Methanotorris igneus Kol 5: one gene and its partner. The protein of the gene in region 2 binds, or shares a complex with, the protein of the main gene of each other region. Links are inferred from orthologs where the notes say so. Each region holds a gene or a part of one and is shown on either strand. Other genes may lie near its edges.

Evidence for each region.
Region 1: the proteins of wtpB (region 2) and wtpA are in contact, whole or in part, in a crystal structure (PDB 2ONK), measured with the Archaeoglobus fulgidus proteins. The link is inferred for Methanotorris igneus Kol 5 from one-to-one orthologs. Residues at the interface, in WP_010877607.1 of Archaeoglobus fulgidus: Asp44, Pro45, Ala46, Leu107, Gly111, Ser112, Ser113, Lys123, Val125, Asp126, Tyr208, Tyr209, Leu216, Glu219, Arg220, Tyr221, Leu222, Ser223, Glu224, Gly225; in WP_010877608.1 of Archaeoglobus fulgidus: Arg75, Glu79, Leu80, Arg144, Ser202, Glu203, Arg204, Lys209, Met213, Ile214, Arg215, Leu224, Glu226, Ser227, Gly228, Glu229.

The regions. Positions count from the first base shown.
Region 1 is NC_015562.1:57,236-69,709, reverse strand. Bases 1-2,783 are described here. They hold wtpA (tungstate ABC transporter substrate-binding protein WtpA), read left to right. Parts: upstream 1-746; coding sequence 747-1,820; downstream 1,821-2,783. Other genes in these bases: hisS (histidine--tRNA ligase), read right to left, coding at 1,959-2,783; METIG_RS00310 (glutamate--tRNA ligase), read left to right, coding at 1-579. Also shown: more of hisS, read right to left, coding at 2,784-3,203; METIG_RS00295 (metal-sulfur cluster assembly factor), read right to left, coding at 3,347-3,631; METIG_RS00290 (PIN domain-containing protein), read right to left, coding at 3,735-4,127; METIG_RS00285 (methanogenesis marker 2 protein), read right to left, coding at 4,326-5,297; METIG_RS00280 (phosphoglycerate kinase), read right to left, coding at 5,465-6,715; METIG_RS00275 (EamA family transporter), read left to right, coding at 6,864-7,280; METIG_RS00270 (hypothetical protein), read left to right, coding at 7,620-8,102; METIG_RS00265 (adenylate kinase family protein), read left to right, coding at 8,123-8,641; METIG_RS00260 (helicase HerA-like domain-containing protein), read left to right, coding at 9,188-10,699; METIG_RS00255 (MBL fold metallo-hydrolase), read right to left, coding at 10,691-11,314; hacB (homoaconitase small subunit), read left to right, coding at 11,545-12,054; pheA (prephenate dehydratase), read right to left, coding at 12,162-12,474. UniProt on the Methanocaldococcus jannaschii protein: Part of the ABC transporter complex WtpABC involved in molybdate/tungstate import. Binds tungstate and molybdate.
Region 2 is NC_015562.1:457,142-469,639, reverse strand. The notes cover bases 7,646-10,452. They hold wtpB (tungstate ABC transporter permease WtpB), read right to left. Parts: upstream 9,522-10,452; coding sequence 8,769-9,521; downstream 7,646-8,768. Other genes in these bases: METIG_RS02200 (methanogenesis marker 12 protein), read left to right, coding at 9,759-10,452; METIG_RS02210 (ATP-binding cassette domain-containing protein), read right to left, coding at 7,736-8,674. Also shown: METIG_RS02250 (vWA domain-containing protein), read right to left, coding at 1-532; METIG_RS09505 (hypothetical protein), read right to left, coding at 547-708; METIG_RS09685 (hypothetical protein), read left to right, coding at 1,019-1,147; METIG_RS09390 (hypothetical protein), read right to left, coding at 1,098-1,370; METIG_RS02240 (AAA family ATPase), read right to left, coding at 1,424-2,548; METIG_RS09210 (hypothetical protein), read left to right, coding at 2,743-2,952; cobJ (precorrin-3B C(17)-methyltransferase), read right to left, coding at 3,025-3,783; METIG_RS02225 (methanogenesis marker 16 metalloprotein), read right to left, coding at 3,842-5,011; METIG_RS02220 (TIGR00269 family protein), read right to left, coding at 5,176-6,090; METIG_RS02215 (tRNA lysidine(34) synthetase), read right to left, coding at 6,168-7,175; more of METIG_RS02200, read left to right, coding at 10,453-10,736; METIG_RS02195 (CBS domain-containing protein), read left to right, coding at 10,863-11,261; METIG_RS02190 (ribose 1,5-bisphosphate isomerase), read left to right, coding at 11,590-12,498. UniProt on the Methanocaldococcus jannaschii protein: Part of the ABC transporter complex WtpABC involved in molybdate/tungstate import. Probably responsible for the translocation of the substrate across the membrane.

The DNA of each region.
Region 1 (12,474 bases), 390 kb from region 2 along the record:
GCAATATATGAGATAATGAAAAAGATTGGCATAAAGCAGGCAGATGTTAGATTCTCATGGGAAAACTTATATGCAATAAACAAAGACCTTATTGACAAAAATGCAAGAAGGTTTTTCTTTGTTGAAAATCCAAAGAAGGTTATTGTTAAAGATGCGGAGAAAGAGGTTTTACATTTAAGAATGCATCCTGATAACAAGGAGTTAGGAACAAGGGAATTGATTTTTGATGGGGAAATATATGTTTCAGATGAATTGGAAGAAGGGAAGGTATATAGGTTGATGGAATTGTTCAATATCGTTATTGAGAAGGTTGAGGATAACATTATCTACGCAAAATACCATAGTAAGGACTTTAAAATTGCAAGGGAAAATAAGGCAAAAATCATCCATTGGGTTCCTGTAAAGGACTGTGTAAAAACCACCATAATAGACACTGATGCAAAAGAACATGTAGGAGTTGCTGAAAAGGACTTTAAAGTAGCCAATGTCGGTGAAATCGTGCAGTTTGAGAGAGTTGGGTTTGTTAGAGTCGATAATAAGAAAGATGATGAAGTTGTCTGTTATTTCGCACACAAATAAGGACTAAATTTATTAAATTCATTTTTCTTTTTAGAATTTTTCTTTTTTAAATTCCTATTTTTATGGGATAATTCCTCCTTATATAAAATTGAAGTTAATCAATTTACATTAACATAAAATTTAAATATAATTTAATCTAATTAACACTGTAGTGTGGAGGTGATATTTTGATTAAATCGAAATGGCTCTTGGTATTGCTAATTGGTGCAATAAGCGTTGCGTTATGTGGTTGTGTAAACACCAGCAAAGAACAACCTACACAATCAACCACACCACAAACAAGTCAGGCATCTAATGCTAAAGTAGAAGAGAAAGTTCTAAAAATATTCCATGCTGGAAGTTTATCCGTGCCATTTTCTGAATATGAGAAAATGTTTGAAAAGGAACATCCAAATATCGATGTACAGAGAGAACCAGCAGGAAGTGTAAAATGTGTTAGAAAAATTACGGATTTAGGTAAAAAGGCGGATATCTTAGCGTCAGCAGATTATTCACTAATTCCACAAATGATGATGCCAAAATATGCTGATTGGTATGTTATGTTTGCAAGAAATGAAATCGTCCTGGCATATACTGATAAAAGCAAATACAAAGATGAAATAAACTCAACAAATTGGTATGAAATATTGAATAAGCCTGATGTTAAATTTGGTTTTTCAAATCCTAATGATGACCCTTGCGGTTATAGAAGCCAGATGGTCATGCAGTTGGCAGAGATTTACTACAAAAACCCAAAAATTTACGATGATTTGGTTTTGAAGAACTCAAACATTAAGGTTGAGGAAGAAAACGGAACATACACAATATTAGTCCCACAAAATGTTGAAGTAAATACCAACAAAATAGTCCTCAGAAGCAAAGAAACAGATTTATTGGCACCTTTAGAAGCAGGCGCTTATGATTACCTCTTCATATACAAAAGTGTCGCAGAACAACATCACTTAAAATACATTGAACTTCCAAAAGAAATAAACCTTGGTTATTATGAATATGAAGATGCTTACAAAAAAGTTAAATTAAAACTACTTGGTAAAAATAAAACTCTCGTTGCAAAACCAATTGTGTATGGATTAACTATTCCAAAAAACGCCCCACATAAAAAAGAGGCAATTGAATTTGTTAAAATGGTTTTAGAGCATCCAGAAGTGTTTGAGAAAAATGGACAGCCAGCCATTAACCCAGCAGTTGGATTTGGAAACATTCCTGAAGAGATAAAGCCATTAGTAAAAGTAGAAGAGTAGAAAATTGGACTTAATTAAAATTACTTTTATTTTTATTATTTTTATTTTTTACATAGTTTTCAATTTTATCATGACTATAAACGATTTTTAAGGATTTGCTTTAAAATTTTGGAAGAAACAAAATAAAAATTTAAAAACTTATAAAACTTCACTTATTTTATCAATATCGACTAATTTTTGCTCTCCACTAATCATGTCTTTTAAAGTGACTTTTCCTTCACTCAACTCCCTACTACCAACAATTATAACCTTTTTGATACCTTTTGTGTTTGCGTAATCTAAGGCTTTATTTAACCTTCTCCCCATCAATTCAACTTCAACGATTTTGTTGTTTTTTCTTAATGTATCTGCTATATCCAAGCATGCCTTTATTAATTCCTTATCTTTTTTCACTGGGGTTATTAATATTGCCTCTTCTTCAACCTCAAAGTCATCAATGTTGAGCATAATTCTATCAAATCCATAGGCAAATCCTACCGCTGGTGTCGGCTCTCCTCCGAATGTTTCTATTAAGTTGTCGTACCTTCCTCCACCACAAACCTGCCTTGCCCCCTCTCTTTTTCCATAGATCTCAAATACCATTCCAGTGTAGTAATCGAGCCCTCTTGCAATTCCTAAATTTATAACATAATCATGCCTTACAAAATCCAATATCTCTTCAAGATTCTCTACAGCTTCAATTGCCTTTGGATAATCTTTTAAGTCCTCTTTAACTTTCTCCAATATTTCCCTTCCTCCCTTATATTCCAAAACTTTGAAAATAATATCCTTTTTCTCCTCGCCAATTTTTTCATTTAAAAACTTCTCAAGCCCTTCTATATCTTCCTTATCAATCAAATGCCTTATCTTATTTTGTGTTTCAACATCCAATCCCATTTCATCAAACACTCCTCTTAAAACTCCCAAATGCCCAATATGAACCTCAAAATCCATATTTATACTTTTTAAACCTTCAATTGCAAGATTTATAATCTCTGCATCTGCTAATGGACTTTTACTCCCAATTAACTCACATCCCATCTGCCAGAACTCTCTATATCTTCCTGCCTGGGGTCTCTCATACCTAAAACAGTTTGCGAAATAGTAGAGTTTTAATGGTTTTGGCAACATCTTTAACTCATTTATATAAAATCTCGCTACTGGGGAAGTGAGTTCTGGCCTTAACGCCATCTCTCTACCACCATGATCTTTAAATACAAAGAGTTGCTTCCTAATTTCTTCCCCTGTTTTCTTTGCAATTAAATCGAAATGCTCAAAAGTTGGGGTTAAGATTTCCTTGTAGTTGTAACTCTCTATAACTTTCCTCAATTTGTTCTCAATAATTCTTCTCTTCTTCATCTCCTCTGGAGTAAAGTCCCTTGTCCCTCTTGGCTTTTGAAACATTCTTCCACCTTAAAAAAGTTTTGTTTAAATTTATATAGTTGATACAGGGCATTAACAATAAAAATAAGCTAAGAGAGATTTCTAATTTTGTTTGTGTCTTACTTATTTGTTAAAAATTAACAAAAAATAATATTGAAGTAAAATTACTCTTTATTTAACATTTCATTTATTTCTTTTTCCATCATGTGGCCTTTTACTTCAACCTTTACACTTTTTACGCCTTCAATACCTTTAACTACTTCTTTTGCGTGCATTGCCATTCCTAAAACACTCATACATGCAGGGTTTGTAGGAGTTAATGTAAACTTAACGTTTCCTTCATCATCAACTTCAACATCACTTATTAACCCCATATCAACAATGCTAATTCCCATGTGTGGGTCAGTAACTTTTTTTAACGCATTCATTATATCTTCTTTTGAGACCATGTTTTCACCTTTTTTTATTTTTTGATGTGGTTTAATTAAAAACTTAAATGGATTTTAAAAAGAGTTTTATTTTATCTTTTCGTTATTTTATTTAAAAATTTTGTTATATAAGCCCGATAACATCAAAGTAATTCTTTTGCCTAACGAATATAATCGGAATGTTTAAATCAATAAGTTTGTTTTTTAGTTCTTTATCATTTGTGCACACAATCACGTTCTTATTTTCCTTTGCAAAGTTTATAATTATCTCATCTGTATATGTTCCTTTGTTGTAGTCAATTATCCCATATTTTTCAATCATCTTCAATGCCAAAGATACGGAGAGTTTTTCCTTACCTTTTAGTTCCCTTTGAAGTTTTTGCAACTCATCATAGATACACTTTAATATAACCACTCTATACTTTGCATTTAATGCCCTTTCCAATTCATAGTCAAAATTTATCTTATGCTTAAACGCATATATTAAAAAATTTGTGTCTGGAACCACTAAATACATAAATGACACCAGTTCTCATTGAATAAAATAACAAAAATTAATATTTTAATTTATTATGGGTGTTATAGTTCGATAAATTTGATAAAATTAATCCATATATTGTCCTCGTAAGAAAAATAAAAAAGGATTTACGGTTATTTTAAATTAGAGTTCAACACAGTTTTTGATTTAAGTAACATTTAAATACAACAAGGAACATTAACATCCACAAATATATTCTTTTTCAAAATCAAAGACAATTTCTTTTTCTTTTCCATCTGAAATAATTAATTTTCTGTCCTTTATGACTTCTCCACAAACCTCCGCAGTGATATTAGCATCTTCCAAGATTTCAACTATACTTTTAACATTTTCTTCCTTTGCGGTGAATACAAATGCAGTTCCTGGATAAACTTTAAGCCAGTGATTTAGTGGAATATCTTCTGGTTTAGGTATTTTTGTCACATCTACAACTCCACCTTTTTTAGAAACCTCCAAAAGCATTCCTAACGTTCCAATTGCTCCCGGATTGCTTATATCTTTGCAGGAGTTTGCGAGTTTTTCCTCTCCAATAATGGTTAATGCCCTTAACTGCTCTCTAACAATCTTTTTTGGTTTCATTGTTGTTGTATCCCAGTTGAGTTTAAATTTCTCATGCAATTTTCCATCCAAATCATAGGCAAAAATAATTTTATCTCCAACCTTTGCATTGTCACTCCTCAATATACAGTCCTTCTTAACGATACCCGTAATGGAGACATCTAAAACATTACACTGTGCATCAGGATGTGTATGTCCACCAACCATAGGAATGCCGAATTTTTTAACACCTTCTTTAACTCCACTCAACACTTCTCTTCCAATATCGCAATCCTTAATGCTTATGATGTTTGTCATTGCTACTGGTTTACCTCCCATAGCAGCGATGTCATTTGCATTAACCAATACCGAGCAATAGCCAGCCCACCAAGGGTCTGCCTCCAATAATTTACCCCAGATTCCATCTGCTGCTAATAAAATTGCATTTTCTCCATCAATTCCAACAACTGCCGCATCATCACCAAAATCAACAATGATATCAAAATCATACTCCTCCTCAAAAACAAAATTACTAACAACATTCTTAATTTCCTTTTTTCTTATAACACCTTCAAAATTTTTTATCTCTTCTGCCAATTTTTTCAAATTCATAAAATCCCCTTTTTCATTGATAATACAATTCTTATGATTTTTAATACTACCATTTTTAAAACTTTCGATTTTTTAAATTTGGATTTTTGCATTATAAATTTTATTGATTTATTGATATTGACATGATATTGAATAAATAATAGAGCAATAAGGTAGAAAGTTAAGAATTAAATTTGTCCTTTATACTTTTGGTAAGATTTCTCCAACATAGTAATAACAGGCAATTCTTCTCCTGCTAAGAACTCGAGGCACGCTCCTCCTCCAGTACTTATATGTCCTATTTTATCAGCAACACCAATTAACTCTGCAGCAGCAGATAAATGTCCTCCTCCAATAACGGAAAATGCGTTGGAGTTTGCGATGCTGTTTAATATTTCCGCTGTTCCTTTTAGGAAGTTTTTGTTTTCAAACACTCCTGCTGGCCCATTGGCAACTATTGTTTTTGCATCTTTAATAATCTCATTGTATAATTCAATCGTCTTTTCTCCAATATCGTGGATTGGATATTCTACTTCAATATCCATATCTAAATCAATTTCTTTCCTCTCTCCATCAATATTTAGAGCCGCATCTATTGGAGTTATAATTTTGTCCTCATACTTATCCAACAATTCCTTTGCAATACCTATTTGGTCTTTTAATCCCATATCCTCAATAATCTTCTCATTTACACCCAGTTTGTAGCCCTTTGCTATTAAGAAGATGTTTGCCACAATTCCTGTTGTTAATACCTTATCTGCTGATCCATTTTTTAAAACATTTTTCATTACTTTTATACTGTCATCTGCTTTGGCTCCACCCAAAACAAAGATACAAGGTCTTTCAGGATTTTTTAATACTTTTCCTAAAATACTCAATTCTTTTTCCATAATTCTTCCAGCAATCATTGGTAAATAATATGCAAATCCTACTAAAGATGGTTGTGCTCTATGTGCAGCTGCAAACGCATCGTTTACAAAATAATCACACAATGGATATAATTTCTTTACTAAATGTGTCTCTGCTTGCTTTTTTGGAGTTATGTCCTTCCATTTTTTCCAATCTTTCAAAACTTCCTCTGCAAGGAACCTTACATTCTCAAGTAGTATTATTTCCCCATCTTTCATATTCTTTATAGCGTTCCTTGCATAAGAACCAAATATGTCATCTATGTATCTAACTTCTCTATCCAAAACCTCAGAGAGTTTTTCTGCATGCATTTCTAAGGTTGTAAAGTCCTTTTTTCCTGGCCTACTTTGGTGAGCAAGAATAACTACCCTCGCATTTTTATTGCAGAGTTCTTCAATTGTTTCTTTACATGCCCTAATTCTTGTATCATCTAAAACAACGCCTGTGTTCAAATCTATTGGGCTGTTTATATCCACTCTCAACAAAACAGTTTTTCCATCAAGATCAAAATCGTCTAAAGTTAGGAACATCATTTCCCTCCTTGTTGTTATTTAGTCCATTACATAATTCTAATTGGCTGAAATATAATAATCGATAAAAATTAAATTGATAATTTATTATTGAAGTATTGTCATTATTTATTTTTTATTGTTATTTTTTCGACTAATGGGTGATAAAATGAAAGGTGAATTTTTTGCATTGTTAGCTGCGTTATGTTGGGGCCTATGTCCAATAATTGAGAAAAAAGCCTTAGAATTAACTGACTCATCAACAGCTATATTTATTAAATCATTAATGGACTTTATAATAATTTCTCTAATATTTGCTTCAACTGGAAAGATAATGACAATGAAGATTGACTATAGGGTTCTTATTTATTTAACTTTGGTATCGTTAATTGCTGGTATTACTGGACAGTATTTTTTCTATAAGGGTTTATCAATGTCCTCTCCATCAAAGGTTGTTGTTATATCAAGTATATACCCATTTGTGACAATAATGTTATCAACACTTATTTTGGGTAAGATGCCATCTGTTAAAGTTTGGATTGGGGCTATATTGATATTTATAGGCGTTTCCCTTGTAGTGGAATAACGGCACTACAGTCATTACGAATTTATACGGCAAAACTTTGTTTTGCCATTTATTTTTTAAAAGGATGATAAATCAATTATAAAATTCCAAATAAAGGTCAATCATACCTTATAATTTAATGAAGAAGTAAGGCAGACAACTATACATTTTATTGAAGTTTTTAGTCAGTTATAATGCAAGCTATTATGTTACTGCCCTTATGTTAAACTTTTCTATGATTTTTGTTCGCCTGATGATTTATTTAAACTTTTAACAATATCCAAAAGTTTAAAATAAGGGGATGGCAAAAGTTATTGTAAATGTTTATATTGTTAAGATGGTTACATGGGAGGGAAAATTATGCTTAGAAAAATAAAAAGAATATTTGTTGGAAATAAAGAACTCCCACAACAAATACCAATAAAAGAAGAAGAGTATGTAATTATTGGAGAAGACGCTCCTGCATATGAGATTGTCGGTTCAGAGCAGATACCTCTAACAGAAGAAAAAGAAAAAGAGGAAGATAGGGAAAAAATAGAAGAGAAAGTAATAGAAAAAGTAATAAAAATACCTCCAAAAATACTGACCATCAGAATTAAAACTCCTGAGGACTTTATAAATGTTAGAGAAATGATAGAGCATGATATTGTTATAGTTAACCTTGAAGAAATTCCAGTGGAAGGAGTTATTAAAGATTTCCTTGATTTTAAAAAGTATTTGGAGACATTGGGTTATAAGTTGGGTAGAGTAGGAGAGTATGTTATCCTTGCAGTTAAAGACAATGTTAATATTGATAGATACTCACCACAAACTATTGAAATAAATGAAAGAGATGAGGAATAAACAAATAGAAGGTGAGAAATATTAAAATTGCTATAACAGGGACCCCTGGAGTTGGAAAAACAACAATATCAAAAAAACTTGCGGAAAAATTGGGATTCAAGCATATTGACATAACCGAAGTTGTGAAAAAACATAAGCTATATTCTGAGAAGGATGAGGAAATGGATTCTTATGTAATTGACTTTGATAAACTTAGAGAGTTTCTCGATGGTTTAGATAATATAATACTTGATGGACATGTTAGTCATCTTTTAGATGCGGATTATATTGTAGTTTTGAGATGTAATCCGGAAACCGTTAAAAAGAGGTTGGAAGAGAGGGGATATAAGCAGAAGAAAGTTATGGAAAATGTTGAAGCAGAGATTTTGGATGTTTGTTTGGCTGAAAGTGAAGGAATGGTTTATGAAATAGATACGACTGGTAGAGACGTTGAAGATATTGTAGATGAAATTATTGATGCCATAAAAAATAAAAAGATAAGAAAAGGTATCGTAGATTGGACTGAAAAGTATTTTTATTTGTTGGAACAATTTAAATAGCATAATAACAAAACATAAATAACAACTATGAGGTTTTTAATAACATTTTGAAATTTTTAGTCTACTATAGTCGTTTGCGTTTATAAATAGTTATAAGAGTGTCATAAATCATTTATCTTAAATTTATTTGGGATTTGTTTAACATTAGTAACTTTAAATTTTAAGTAAGTTATAGTTGTTTGCCAATTTTATACGGCAAAACTTTGTTTTGCCATTTAATATTCCAAATAAAGGTTAATCATCCCCTATAATTTAATGGAGATTTCGTTCATTAGTAAGGCAAACAACTATAAATGACATTTATAGTCGTGTGCGTTAGAAGGGTTTTTTGGCAAAACTGAAAGTTTTGCCGTATGTCTTTTGGCAAAATCCAAGGGATTTTGCCGTATATTTGCAGAACGACTATGCTATAATCTGCGTAAATTTTTGAAGATGGCCTAAATTTGTTAGAATTAAAAATTTGTATAATTAAATCCATAAATTATATTTAAATAAAACTTTTTATAACCAAAACAAATAATCTCTAAAAAAACGTTAGTGGTAGTCATGGAAAAGATTATTGGGTATACAATAGGGGAGACAAGAACAGATGAACTAACATTTTTAGCGAAGCATCCACCAGAAGTCGGAGATTATGTAATGATTAGTTATGATGGAATAGATGTTTTAGGGATGGTAGAGAGCACAATCCAAGGAAATATGGTTTTAAGTGAAATTTTAAGCATAGAAGATTTAGAAAAGATTAGAGAATTTGATGATGAAAGCTCTTACTACATAATTGGGAAAATTAAGGTTTTGGGAGATATTAAAGAATTAAAAATACCAAAAATTCCACCAAAACCAGGAACACCAATATATAAAGCAGACAATGAAACACTAAAAAACATCTTCTCAAATAGCCATATAACCATTGGAAAATTAGCTACAAGAGATATTGAAGTTTCTTTAGATGTAAATAAACTCTGCTCAAGGCATTTGGCAATATTGGCAATGACTGGGATGGGGAAATCAAATACTGTTGCTGTTTTAATGGAGGAGTTAAATAAAATTGGAGCAACTATTTTGGTCTTTGACATGCATGGGGAGTATAGGAATATAGAATCATATAATTTCCCATTAAGAAAACATGTAATTGAGCCAAAAATTAACATCTTCCATATTTCTGATAGTGATTTGGCAGATTTGGCTGGTGTTGATGCACAGGCAACAAAGCAGAGGCCTTACATAAGAAAGGCAATAAAAAACATAAAAGAGCAATATCAAGAAAAGGATTTCAACTCTGCAGAGGACTACATAAATGCAATAATTGGAGAATTAGAAAAATTTATGGAAGATGATAACTATAAGAAAGACAAAGATAGCATCCAGACAGCAATTTTTAGATTGGAGGATTTGCTCCAATTTAAGAAAGATTTAATAAAAATCCACTACAATCCAATAAATGAAATAAAAGAGCATCACATAAACATCCTTCCACTTGAAAGTTTGGATGAGAACAGTGTTGATATTATTGTTTCCTACTTTACAAAAGAAATCCTAAACGACAGAAAAAGAGCCATCCTTGAAAATGGGAGGGATGGGGCAAAACCAATATTCTTAATTTTTGAAGAGGCCCACCTAATAGTCCCACAAAATAGAAAAACAAGGGCAAAGCATTATATATCAAGAATAGCAAGAGAAGGGAGAAAGTTTGGGGTAGGGCTTTGCTTAGTATCCCAAAGACCAAAGACATTGGATGCTGAAGCGTTATCTCAATGCAGTAACTTAATAATCTCAAAGTTAATTGAGCCAAATGACCAAAAGCATGTTCAACATGCCTCAGAAAATCTAAGTGAGGATTTAATTAAGCAACTAACAAGTTTGAACATTGGAGAGGCAATAATTATAGGCCCATGCATAAAAATACCTGCAATTGTGAAAATAAATAAGTTCAATGGACACTATGGAGGGGAGGATATCGACTTCATAAAATTCTGGAAAGAAAAGATGGAAAAAAGTATAAAAATAACCAAAGAAGAGAAAGAATTTTATTATGATACGTCTGGAGGTTTAGAATAACTCACCATTTGCATTATCTGAAGGAATTTCATTCACATAGACGATTCCATCATGCCCAGTTATGATATTCTTTCTTAGCAATTTTATCCTTCTCAAACTTCCCTTTGCTGCTCTATTGTCAACTCTAACTGCTGGAGGCATATTGCCTAAGATATTTCCTTTTAAAGGGACTGCATCTCCAGCAACAACATAGTCCTCATAAACCACAGATATGCTTCCCCATGTGTGGCCAGGGGTTTTTATTATAATTACTTCATCGTCATCAAATTTTTCAATCGGCTCAAAATCATGTACTTCATCAGTTGTTGAATATATTGCACATCCTCTACATTCTTTCACACATTCTTGTGGTGAAGCGTATATTACTGCGTTTTTGAATAAGTCGTTGTTTTCTATGTGGTCGTAGTGTCTGTGTGTATTTATAATAACATCAATGTCTTTAGGTTCCAAGTTTAGTTTTTTTAACTCTTCAATAATTAACTCCCTCTTATCCCTTGTTGATGTATCTACAATTATATTATGGTTTTTTGTTTGGATTAGTGTTACTGATGAAGATGCTTTCTTTATTACACCATTTTCCCTTACAAGCTCTCCTTCATACAAAAGTTTAATCATAACATCACCCCACACGGAAGCATATTACCTTATGCCGAAAGATTTATATATAATTTTCTATTTTATTAAATTTATTAAATTTAAGTTAACATAGTTTACAAAAAGTCGTAGAATCCATTGAGGTTCTATCGTAAATATAAATAGTAATATAAGAAAACTGCAACCTTTTGCCGAAATATTTATATAAAAAATTAATCATACAGAAACATAAAACATTAATTGGGGGTAATATGTACATCAGAGGAAAAGCACATGTTTTTGGGAATGATGTTGATACTGACGCAATCATTCCAGGACCATATCTAAAAACAATGGATGGTCATGAGTTAGCATCTCACTGTATGGCTGGGATTGATGAGGATTTTCCGAAGAAGGTTAAAGAGGGGGATGTTATTGTTGCTGGGGAGAATTTTGGTTGTGGTTCGAGTAGGGAGCAGGCGCCAATAGCAATAAAATATTGCGGAATAAAAGCAGTTATAGCAGAGAGTTTTGCAAGAATCTTTTACAGGAATGCAATAAACATTGGGTTAATTCCAATAGTTTGTAAGGGCATTACCAAACACGTTAAAGATGGGGACGTTATTGAAGTTGACTTGGAAAATGAGAAGATTATAATAAACGATAAAATCACCCTAAACTGCGAAACACCAAAAGGCATAGAAAGAGAAATCTTAGAAGCTGGGGGGCTAATTAACTACTACCACAGAAAGGTAAAGCAAAGATGTTATTTGGATGGCTAATTAATACATCAATTATAACTTTAATTATAACTTTAAATTTTGAGCATTATTGAAATACTTTGATTCTTAAATTAATATTAAATTCACATTATTACAACAATTTGGAATTATTGTTCGATTCCAAACACTGGATATGTTCCCAAATATTTCATATATGCCACATTTTTATTTAAACTTTTAAACAACCCCTCTTCATCCTCATAACTTTCAAAGTCAATATAAAAGACATACGTTCCTAACCTTTTTTTAGATGGTCTTGACTCTATTCGTGTTAAATTTATGTCTCTCTCTGCGAATTCCTTCAATATGTGATATAATGCCCCGGGTTTGTCTTCTTTCAACTCAATTATTATGGTTGTTTTGTATGCAATAGGTTCTGCATTAAAATTTGGCGTTTCTTTTCCTATTAAAATAAATCTC
Region 2 (12,498 bases):
TCATCCCATTTATCGTATCTTCAATGTCCTCAGAGATTTCTTTTAATGAATTTTTGGCAACATCTTTTATTTTTGACACGAATTCATCAAGTTCTGCATTTTCACCTTCGCTATCTAAACTTATGCCTTCACTATTTCCTTTTTCTTTATTTTTAGCTCTTTCAGCAAGTTCTTTATAGACATTTTGGAGTTTTAATGATTTAATGTTCTCAAAAAACCTCTCAAGGAACATATTGGTTGCCATTCCTGCATTAACTTCATCCAATTCAGTCATTAACTTTGTCTTCTCATATTCAATTGACTTCATTCCACTTTCAAGGATGATTTTGTTTATTTTAAATTCCTCCTCAACAACTTCATTAAATTCAACAACATACTTAAAAAAAGCATAAAATGTATCCTCTGCCAATTTTTCATGTAATGGACTGAACTGGCTATAATTTCTCAAAAGTGCCTTTAGGTATCTGTTATTTTTTAGGAAACTTTCAAATGCCTTCTTGTCGTAGGCATCATGAACGATGACATTTTTCATAACTTACACCAAAATTACTTTCTGATTAGGGAATATTCCTCACAAAATTCGATTCTATTGCTTTCTTCATAATAGGTTATGTAAAGACTGGTATTATTTTTCTTAAACACAAGGAGATATTTATTTGAGAATGTTGGATGGTAAGTTTTGCTATACTTATAACCATTATTTTCCAAATGATTTTTTATAATTTTAATGTTATCTTTTGTTATTGGTCTTTTAACAACATAAGTCAATGTTATTCTTGGATAATGACCTACAACAGTAATATCAACCCCATATAATTTTGCCGTTTGAAACTGTTTAATTTTTCATTGACGAATGTGGACATTAATGTATTTTCGTTTTCGAAATTTTTATATATGAGTTTATATACATGTAAATATAAGGATGATGCCTCTGATGAAGGTGGATACTGGAGACCTAAGGAGGCGGACTTTACTGAGTGTTAAACCTATGGGCGGAGCTGGGGTCCCCGTGACAGGGATGGAGACCGATGATATGTTCCCGATGAACCCAGAGGGAACTGAGGCTGATGACATCCAAGTCCAACGTGGACATTTGTCTATGATTGTTCACGTTGGACAGACCCCTCTCCTAAGATTGGCTTTATGAAGTTGTTCATTCTTAGGACATTTTTTCCGTAGGAGATATTGTTAATTTCTAAGGTATCGTCGTATATCTTAAATTCTGAAACCCTACTATAGTTCAAAGGATATTCGTCCCACTTTTCAAATCCATAATTTAATAAAACATATGAAGCAATCACGATTGTCATTCCAAGGGCAATACCAAGAGAAAAATATTTGGTTTTAATGTCATTAATGCTTTTTTCCATGTTTTTCCCCCACATAAGAAGTTAATTTTAAAATTTGGTATCTTTTTAAGGATTTAATTTTTCAAAAGACCTTCTACATAATTTTTTAGCCCTTCTGCTTCCTTTAAAACCTCCTCCACGAATTCAGATGGTTTCCCATTCTCTTCTGCCTTTCTTTTAACATCTTTTAAAGTTATGGCAATGCTATTTATCTTTCCAAGAATTTCAAGAACTTTTCTGTATTCAATGCCTCCAAGTGGTAGCCTATCTTTGTTTATCTTCTTTAATTCTCCCATTAGAGCATCTAAAATTTCCCTCTGCTCCAGAGCAAAGCCAGAGAAGTGATTTGAGATTTTGAAAATGGTTATTGACACCTTATAAAACTCATTCGGCTCATCCCAGTATATATGCCTTAAAATATCTAAATCATTCTCATCTGCATTATCCTTCCCATTTAAAAAAGCATAAGCCTTAACTGCTTTAACTGATTTCTTAAATCTTCTATCAGAAATATAGATGCCTTCATTCTCCAACGTCATTTTAATGTCTATTAGATATCTCTTTATGTTAGATATATCAACCTTCTCTATCTTTTCTCTCAATTTTTTTATTTCATCTATGTCCATTGTTGTTTTTGGTTTATAATTCTCATTTAAATCAATTAATTTTTCAAGATTTAGCATAGATTTTATTCTATCTACTTTCTTCCTAAACAAAAACCTATCGTAAAATGCTAATAACTCGTTTTCCTCTGGTAGTTCATTAGATGCTCCGAACAAACTTATCAAGGGCACTTTTTGGATAACATCTCCATTGTGGTAAATTCTCTCATTCATTATTGATAATAATGCATTTAATATACTACTATTTGCCTTAAAAATCTCATCTAAGAAGGCAATTTCAGCATTTGGCAAATAATTCTCTGTCTTCCTAACGAATCTATCGTTTTCCTTGAGTTCTTTAATGCTTAATGGGCCAAATAACTCATCCTCTGTTGAAAACCTCGTTATAAGCTTTTCGAAGTAATTGGCATTTATATGGGATGCAATTGCCCTAATCAATTGCGATTTAGCAACTCCTGGATTTCCTAAGAAAATGCAGTGTTCATTTGCAATTAACGCAGTTAAAGCAATATCGATTTCTTCCCTTCTTTCTAAGAAATAATCATTAAGTTCTCTTCTGATTTCTTGTAGTTCCATTTTTTCACCAAATTGTTTAAGATAATTTTTTATTTTTTGATGAGTGTAATTTATGGTAAATAATACTAAGATAATCGCAAATATAGTTGTTTGCCGTTCAAAACTGTTTAGTTTTTTGTGGGTATTTGTGAGTATATATATGTTTATGAGTTTTCGATATATTTATATAAGACTTTATAAAGATAAGAATATAGATGGGTGGCTCTGGGGTCATCTCGGAGCGAAGCGACGAGAACTTAAAAACCGTTAGGTTTTTATGTCCACGACAGGGGCAGAGACACTCTCGTGTGGCTGATGACGCCCAAGTTCAATATGGGTATTTACTCACCAATACCCATATTGGACAGACCCCTTACTTCTTTAGCCTTTATTTGGAATTTTATGTTGGTTTATTGTTCTTTTAAAAAAATAAATGGCAAAACAAAGTTTTGCCGTATAAAATTGGCAAACAACTATAATGGTAGTATGGAAATGCATTACTCTATCTTATATTTATTCAAATATCCCCTTGGGGTAACCATCTTTCCATCTATTATTTTTGTATTCGAATTTCCAATTATTAAAGTTGTATTCATGTCAATAAATTCCATGTATTTTTCTAAATTGTTAATTAGCTCGTTGATTGTTATTATCTTATATTCTTCATTCTTCCTACCTGCATTTTTGACAATTCCAATAATATAGTTTGTATTATTCTTTTCTGCATATCTCTTAACAATTTCTATGGTTTTTAAAAACGGTTCTTTTCTTGATTTGCTCATTGGGTTGTAGATTGCAATTACAAAATCCCCCTCTAATGCACATCTAACCCTCTTTAAAATAATGTCCAATGGAGTTAATAAATCACTCAAACTTAAAACAACAAAGTCATGGTTAAGTGGAGCCCCTAAGATTGCAGAGCATGAACTTGCAGAGGTTATGCCGGGAATTACTTCTATTTCAACATTGTAATTTTTCTTTTCATTTAACTCATAAGCAAGAGATGCCAAACCGTAAATTGTAGCATCACCGCTTGAAACCAAAGCAACATCTTTATCTTTGCTTTCTCTTAATGCATATTCTACCCTCTCAATCTCTTTTTTCATTCCAGTTGTGTATATTGGCTTGTTAAACCTCTCTACAAATTTTTTGTACCCCTTATAGCAAACTATTAAATCAACGTTCTTTAAAATCTCTTCTGCCTTTTTTGTAAGATGTTCTTCTCCTCCCGGTCCTATTCCCACAACATAAAGCATGAACATCTCTCCTTTTGAATTCATTAATGAATGAATATTTACAATAAGTATTTAAAAGTTAAATCTTGAATTCCCCTTTAATAATTCTCTCTTTTAATTCTTCAGCAAGTTTTAATGCCCTCTCTCTATCAGATTGCCTACATGTTATTGGAATGCCCAATATACTACCAAGTTTCATTTGGTATATTCCATACGGACAGCTTGTTGCACAAACTCCACATCCGAAACAATCTTCATTAGGCAACCTTCTCCCACCTAAATACTCCACCCTTCTTACTGCTTTTGTTGGACATAACTCTTCAACAATGCAAAAATCACAATTTCTACACCTATATACATTAATATGTGGTCTTAAATCAACATCTTTCCAAACCTCTGAATATTTCCCAACATCCACAATTTTCCTACCAATGACATTCGTTAATGGCAAATCAATATCTTCATCAAGTTTCTTTAAATACTCCTTATGCTTCTCATTCACCTCTATTGGAATTGCTATAGTGTTAAATACCTCTGGCCCTGTTGAGGTTATAAAGCCACCCAAATAGTAAGCATCCATATTGTGCATATCTGCAGATATCATGATGTTTGGTTTTTCCTTAGAGTATCTTGTCCCAAATCCTAATATAACACCTTCAGCTCCATTCAACAAAATTTTCTTACCAACAAGTTCCTTCTCATCCACGTGCATATTTTGTAATGGGTTTATTTCTCCACAACCTGAGAATGATGCCTCTCCTTTTCTCAAAAACTTTCTATGGAATATTGTTTTTATTGGTTCATCTCCAAAGTTTGTAACTGCAACATAATTTTTAAATGCCATTCTTGTTCCAATCATTCTTGCAGTTGGGATTTCGTCGAGAGTTATTTCTCTCTCATATATTTTTCCATCACATTCAACCTTTACCTCAACCTCTTTTCCTTTCACTAAATCCTTAAACAAAAATCCTCCTCCATAGTCACCATTATGTTCAGTTCCAAAAACAACCACATCCACACTACCAAGGTATTCGTTTGGACATGGTCCTGGGAAACCTCTAATACCATTTAAATATACTTTCTCTGCTTTTCTAAACCTGTCATTCATTGGGATGTAAAAGATTGCCATTGTTCCAGACATTATACCGCATGTTGCTGCTGTGACAATATCTATTTCGTCTATTTTATCCTCTTCATTGTTCCTTATCATCTTTTTTAACTCATCTATTGTAACTACTACTTTATCCATAGATTCACCTTTATTACTTTATGTAAGGGAAATTTACAGTCATTTGCTGATTTTTGCATGTATTTGGGAGTAATAAAAATATTTTGAGAAAGATAAGATTGATTAATTCTCAAATAAAGCATAAATATCGTTTAATTTTTCATTTTAACTATTTATAGTGAGGACTATGCTTTAAGTCCCAACTTTTCCATCCATAAGCAAACCTTGCAGATATCCCCTGATGCTGGTTCTCCGCAAATCTTACAGGTTTTTACTTCCATTTTAATACCCAAGTGCTTAATTAATTTTTCAAAACCACTTACAATTGAATGCATTGTTCCTGGATGACTGTCTTCAAGTTTATCTATAATCTCACTTATCTCTGCCCTATATGAGATTGATGAGTATGGGCAGGGTTCTTTTTGATACTTTAGTCCAACTAAATCAGCATACAATTGAACTTCTTCCTCTGGGACATATTTTAGAGGTCTTATCCTCTTCACCAAAAGCGGATGTTCCACATCTTTACCTAATCTAACAAGTTTTTCTATGGCTCCATCTATATAGTTCATCATTACTGCTTGAGCCATGTCATCCAAGTTGTGTCCTATGGCTAAATAATTACATCCCTCTTTCAATGCCACCCTATTTAATAATTTCCTCCTCATTACACCACAAAAGGAACATGGGTTTAAAGTTAGGTTTTTTTCTCTTGCAATTTTCACAATATCATCAAGACTAACTCCAATTTCCTCCTCAAGTGGGATGATTTTATATTTTATACCATATTCCTCACAAAACTCCACGACAAATTTTCTCGCTACTTTTCTAAATCCCTTTATACCCTCATCCACAAAAAATACAATAATTTCTGAATTTGGAATTGGCTTAAAGAATTTATTTAGTATGTATGTCATAACCACACTATCCTTTCCTCCACTCAACCCAACGCCTATCTTCATATTGTTTCTTATAATATTTCTGCCAAGAACCTTCCTAACTTTTCTCTCAACATCCTTTATAAAACATTCTTTGCATAAATATAAGCCAGAGTATTTTTGGTGGTATATTGCTTCTTTTCCACATTTACTGCATTTCATTCTGCTCTACCTCGTATTTTATTTTTGATTTTTGTTGTTATTTTTTATTTATTCTATTTTTTGTTCTATTTTTTTATTTATTCGTCAATTACTTCGTTTTCTTTTTCTTCACTCTTTTTCATTTTGTTTTCTGATTTTATTGCAGCACTTACAACCATTTCCCTAACATTCTTAACTTCTTTTTCAAGGAGGCTGAGGACTTCATGCGCCCTTCTTCTAATATTATCTCCTCTGTTCCTACTGTAAGGACATTCATCTTTGTCTCTATAGTATTCAATGCCACATTCATTAAGTGCTTTTATAATGCTCTTTTCAGAAACTGGGAGGAGGGGCCTGATAATGGTGCATGGTTTTAAGGTTATTTTAAAGTACTTATAATCAACGACGTTCTCATAGAATTGTTTTATTGGTTTAAGTGCCTTTATAGCACACCCTTTAAGAATATTTGCCAATACGGTATCTGAGTTGTCCTCTAAAGTATGCCCAAATGCAATTTTGACGTCTCTCCCTTCTTTTTCTTTTAAACTATCTGCATACTTTGTTAATAAGTGCCTCCTTATAATTGAGCAAGAGAAGCATGGGGAATATTCAATCCCATTGTCATTTTCTGATAATATTCTTGATAACTCAACAACGTTCTTATCACATTTCAAAACCTTGTGTGGGATATTTAATTTTTTGCAGTGGTCTTTTATGAGTTTCATTCCCTCCCTATCCTCACTCCAAGGCCTAATCCCATCTACGTTTAAATCAACTGTAATTGCATGAATATCTATCCCGTACTTCCTCCTGTATGGCTCTAACAAGTGTAGTAACATTAAGCTATCCTTTCCTCCACTTAACCCAACTACAATAATGTCTCTTGGGTTTATTATTTTGTTTCTAATTATGAATCTCCCAACTTTTTTTGAAACTTCTTCGTAAGTTCTTGAATATATCACAGGAATGCCAAATTCTTCCTCTATCTTGTTCATTTTTTCTCTTGATAATCTCGCCTCTCTTTTATTACAAACTAAAATTTTGTCCTCTCTTATTGTTAAATAAGATGGATTAGCATACCTTTTTAATTGTTTTATATCTATCAAAAATATCCCTCCTATTTAGGTGTTTAAGACAGAATTCAATACATAATTGGAATTCAAAAAATGTGTGTTGTGTTTAGAATTAGCAAATAAATTACAAATTTTAGAAAAAATGTATGGCTATGTTTCGTGCGTTATATGGCAAAACCTTGTTTTGCCATTTAATTTGTCATCGAACCGAAGGTTCGAGCAGCGTCCACTGCAACCTTCGGTTGCAGGGAAGTTGAATAACGTAGTTATTCAACTAAATCTTTGATTTTGCCCAATTTATTTACATAGCATTTACTTAACAATGTTAACATTATTATTAACATTATTAGTTTATATACTTTTTGCCTTGGGACCTTAATATTCCATCACATATTTAAATATTTATTAATATAAATATAAACTTTATCCATTTCCTCAATGTTGTAAGCCTGAGGAATTGACAGCAAGTGCAGAAGAGCAAAACAGGGGTGCGATGAGATTAGTAGAGTTATTGAAAAAGCTACTGAAATATCAGAAAATGTCAAAAAAATTGCTGATAGATTTAGAACATAAACTCCAAAATTCTTACTTTTCTATTTTCCAACTAAATATATTTTATTTTCAAATTTAACACCAACCCTATCCCCTATATTTAAATTATTTAAATCAATATCTTCTTTATCTTCTTTTAAAATACATCTTAAAATATTTCCCTCAAAATCAACCATAACTTTTTTATAAAACCCACAATCTATGATATTGACTATTTTCCCCTTACTTCCCCTACAAATTACAACATCTTCCGGAGCTATTGCGAACTTTTCTCCATTTATTTTAACAATATTATAACCCAAAAATTTAGCAACTCTTTCGTTTTTTGGTTTTTTAAATATCTCCCTATCCCCAACTTCCACAAGCTTTCCATCCATGAAGATTGCTATTTTTTCTCCAAGTGTTTTTGCCTCAACGAAATCGTGAGTTATGTGAATTATTGGGAGAATTTCTCCAACCCTCTTTAATTCACCAATGATTTTTTCTTTATTGTTCATATCAAGTGCAGATGTTGGTTCGTCAAGTAAAAGTAAATTTGGTTCTAAGACTAATGCCCTTGCTAATGCAACCCTCTGCTGCTCTCCTCCACTTAATGTTGTGGGTTTTCTGTTTAGGAGATGTTTTATATTTAAAAACTCGGCAATTTCTTCAACTTTTTTATCTATTTTTGGTTTTGGATAACCCCTAATCCTCAGACCATAGGCAATATTTTTATAGACATTCATGTTTGGAAATAAAGCATAGTTTTGAGGAACATAACCAAAATTCCTCTTTTCAGGGGGGAGATTTGTTATGTCCTCCCCATTAAAGTATATCTTCCCACTATCAACCTTCAAAATCCCGGCTATGCATTTTAATAGGACTGATTTTCCAGCACCACTTGGCCCTAAGATAATGCAGTATTCTTTGTTAATTTCCAAATTTATATTTTTTAATTGAAATTCCTTCCAAATTTTTGATAAATTCTCTATTCTTAGCAATATCTTTCCCTCCTAACTACCCTAAGCATATTTAATAAATTTTTTCACCAAATTTTTGGTAATTTACTTTTTCTCCTAAATTTTGCTTTTAAAATCATTTTCTTTTCCTAACTAATCTAAGTAATGCAAAAATCATAATACTAACTAAAATCATAATCACTGCAATAGGTTTTGAAGCACTTAATCCAAAATTATTAAATCTTTCCAATATCAAAACCGGCATTGTTTTTGGGAAATATGCAACTATTAAGATTGCTCCGACCTCACTAATCCCTCTCGCAAATGTTAATATGCTTCCAGATATAATGTTGTTGTATATTAGAGGGAGAGATATATTAAAGAATGTCCTCATTTGAGATGCTCCCAATGTCCTCGAAACATGCTCAAGTTCTTCATCAACCATCAAAAATCCGTCTCTTGCACTATTCACCATAAAAGGCACACCAACAAATAACATAACAACCACAATTCCCCAGAAATTATCAACAATATACGCCCCAAAATTATTAAAGATGCCTATAGGATTATTATAAAAGAAAGATAAAATCATAATCCCCACAACAGAATGAGGTATTGCCATTGGCAAATCCACAATTGCCTCAACAAAGTCCTTCCCTCTAAAATCATACCTCGCCAATAGATAGCCGAGTGGGATACCAAAAAATAACGCTATAATGGTTGCTGTTGATGCAGCATATAAACTTACAAGTAATGAATCAATAACTTCCTTGTCCATCAACGCTCCTTTAACATCCCCTGGATTTAAGAGCATATTTATTACAGGCAAGATAATGAATAAAACCAACATCAGTGAGATAATAAAGAGTGAGATATAAAATATCCTCATCCTATCACCAAAAATTATGCCAAGAATTTTATCTTTGACTATTAGTTGTTCGCCTTACAAATGCACTAAATCCCCATTAAATTATAAGGGACAATTAACTATTATTTGGAATGTTAATGGCAAAACAAAGTTTTGCCGTTATAATAAAACACTAACATTATCACCAAAGTTAATTGAATTACATGAAATATATAAAAGTTATGTTCATCAAATTGAATTACATCAGTTGGTGGAAACATGATAACAGTAGGAATTGACCATGGAACCTCTGGAATTACAACATGTATAAAAGATGGGAATGAGAAGATTATTTTTAAATTAAGGAGAACAGAGCTCAAAAACAAATCATACATTGAAGAATTGAAAAAACACGTTGATTTAGAGGATATTGATTTAATGGCAGTTACATACTCAATGGGTGATGGTATAAACAAAATCCTGCCAATAGAAAAAGTGAAAAATAGGGGAGTTGTGAATATTGAAGGTGTTGGAGAGAAGGTTGGGGGAGGAACTAAGGTTTATGATGAAATAAAAAATGCAAATATTCCAGCAGTTGTTATTCCTGGCTTGCATAGGGGAATAGAATGCATGGATGAGAGGTTTAGGGCATTGTATTCTCACATTGCCTCGCCAGAAAAAATATCCATTGCCTATAATGCATACAAAACCTTTGGATTTGAGGATTTTATACTCTCTGATATTTCATCAAACACCGTAACCTTGCTTATAAAAGATGGGAAAATTTTTGGAGGTTTTGATGCCTGCATTGGGGCAATAGGTATGTTGCATGGTCCATTAGATTTGGAGTTGATTAGAAAAATAGATAGTGGAGAAATCACCGCAAATGAGGCATTCTCAAAAGCAGGGGCTGTAAAGATAGCAAAATTATATAAAGGGGTTGAAGATACAAAGATGGCAATAATAAACAACTATTTCAACGACAAAAACTGTAAGTTGGCAGTAGATTCATTAGTATTAAGCGTGGCTATGGAGATAAATTCACTAATGTTTTTAAATAAGAGCAAAAATGTTGTTTTGGCAGGTTCCATAGGAACATTAAAACACCCAATAAACATTCCAAAGATGATTAAAGAATATGTTGATGGAAATATTTTCGTCTTGAGCGGAGAGAGTGGGGCAGTAGGGAGTGCAATGATAGCAGAAGATATTTTGAAAGGTAAGAGAGATATTTTAGGGATAGAAGTTGAGTTTTAATATAAAAATCACAACAATATTAATTCTCTTTAATAACAACTCTTTTTTTATTTTAATTAGGAAGTTATATATAGTATTGTGAAAAAAAAATAGTTATGTCCTTTAATTTATTGTGAGGTGGGAAGAATGCTTTCTAAATACTTAGTTAGAGACATAATGAAGAGGGGAATTGTTGAAGTATCTTTAAATGATAAAATATCCGACATTGTCAAAAAAATGGCTGAAAATGACATTTCATCAGTTGTAGTTTCAGATAACCAAGCATTTTGGGGAATTATTACCGATACTGACATATTGAAACACTATCATGAGAACTTAGATACTTTAAAAGCTGAAGATATAATGAACTCAAAAATCATTGCAATAAGTCCTGAAGCACCACTCGAAAAAGCAGTAGAAGTTATGATAGAAAACAACATCCATCATTTGTATGTCCGTTCTGAACTTGATGATAAAATTGTTGGTGTAATAAGTTCAAAAGATATTGTAAAATTAATGGGGTCTGTCCAACGTGAACAATCATAGACATAATGTCCACGTTGGACTTGGATGTCATCAGCCTCAGTTCCCTCTGGGTTCATCGGGAACATATCATCGGTCTCTATCCCTGTCGCGGGGACCCCAACTCCGCCCATAAGATTTAGAACTCTGATAAAGTCCGCCTCCTTAGGTCTCCAGTATCCACCTTCATCAGAGGCATCATCCTTATATTTATATGTATATTAACTCATATATAAAAATTTCGAAAACGAAAATACATTAATGTCTACATTCGTCAATGAAAAATTAAACAGTTTCAAATGGCAAAATTGATAAATAAATAGATTTTTTTAAATTTTAATTGGTGAAGAAAATGGATATCATAAAAGAAACTTACGAAAAAATAAAAAACATGGAAGTTAGGGGAGCGGGGAGGATAGCAAGAGCAGCGGCAAATGCGTTAAAGGAATATGCAGAAACTATAATGCATTTGGATGATGAAGAATTTAAAAAGAAAATCCTTGAAGCTGGGGAGTTATTGAGGTCTGCAAGACCTACTGCCGTATCATTACCAAATGCAGTTAAATATGTTTTAAATGGATTAAAGGATGAAAACCCAAAAGAATCAGTTATAAAAAAGGCAGAAGAATTTATAATCTCCTCAAAAAATGCCACAAAAAATATTGGTAAGATTGGGGCTAAGAGAATAAGAGATGGATACACAATCTTAACGCACTGCAATTCAGAGGCGGCAATTGAAGTTATAAAAACAGCGTATCATGAGGGGAAAGATATTAAAGTTTTCTGCACTGAAACAAGGCCAAGAAATCAAGGTTATTTAACAGCAAAAGCACTCTGCGATGAGGGGATTGATGTAACATTAATAGTAGATTCTGCGGTTAGATATTTTATAAAAGAAGTAGATATTGTTGTTGTGGGGGCAGATGCAATAACTGCCAATGGATGCCTTGTCAATAAAATAGGAACATCCCAAATTGCCTTAATAGCACATGAAGCAAGAATTCCATTTTTAACCGCTGCTGAAACCTACAAGTTCCATCCAAAAACAATTGTTGGAGAATTAATAGAAATTGAAGAGAGAAATCCAGAGGAAGTCGTTGAATTTGAGGGAAAATATAAAAAAATAAAAATAAGAAATCCTGCTTTTGATGTTACTCCCTCCCAATACATCGATGCAATTATTACTGAAATCGGTTTAATCCCTCCGCAGGGAGCATGGTATATAATTGAAAAGTATTTTGGATGGATTGAGCATGAACAG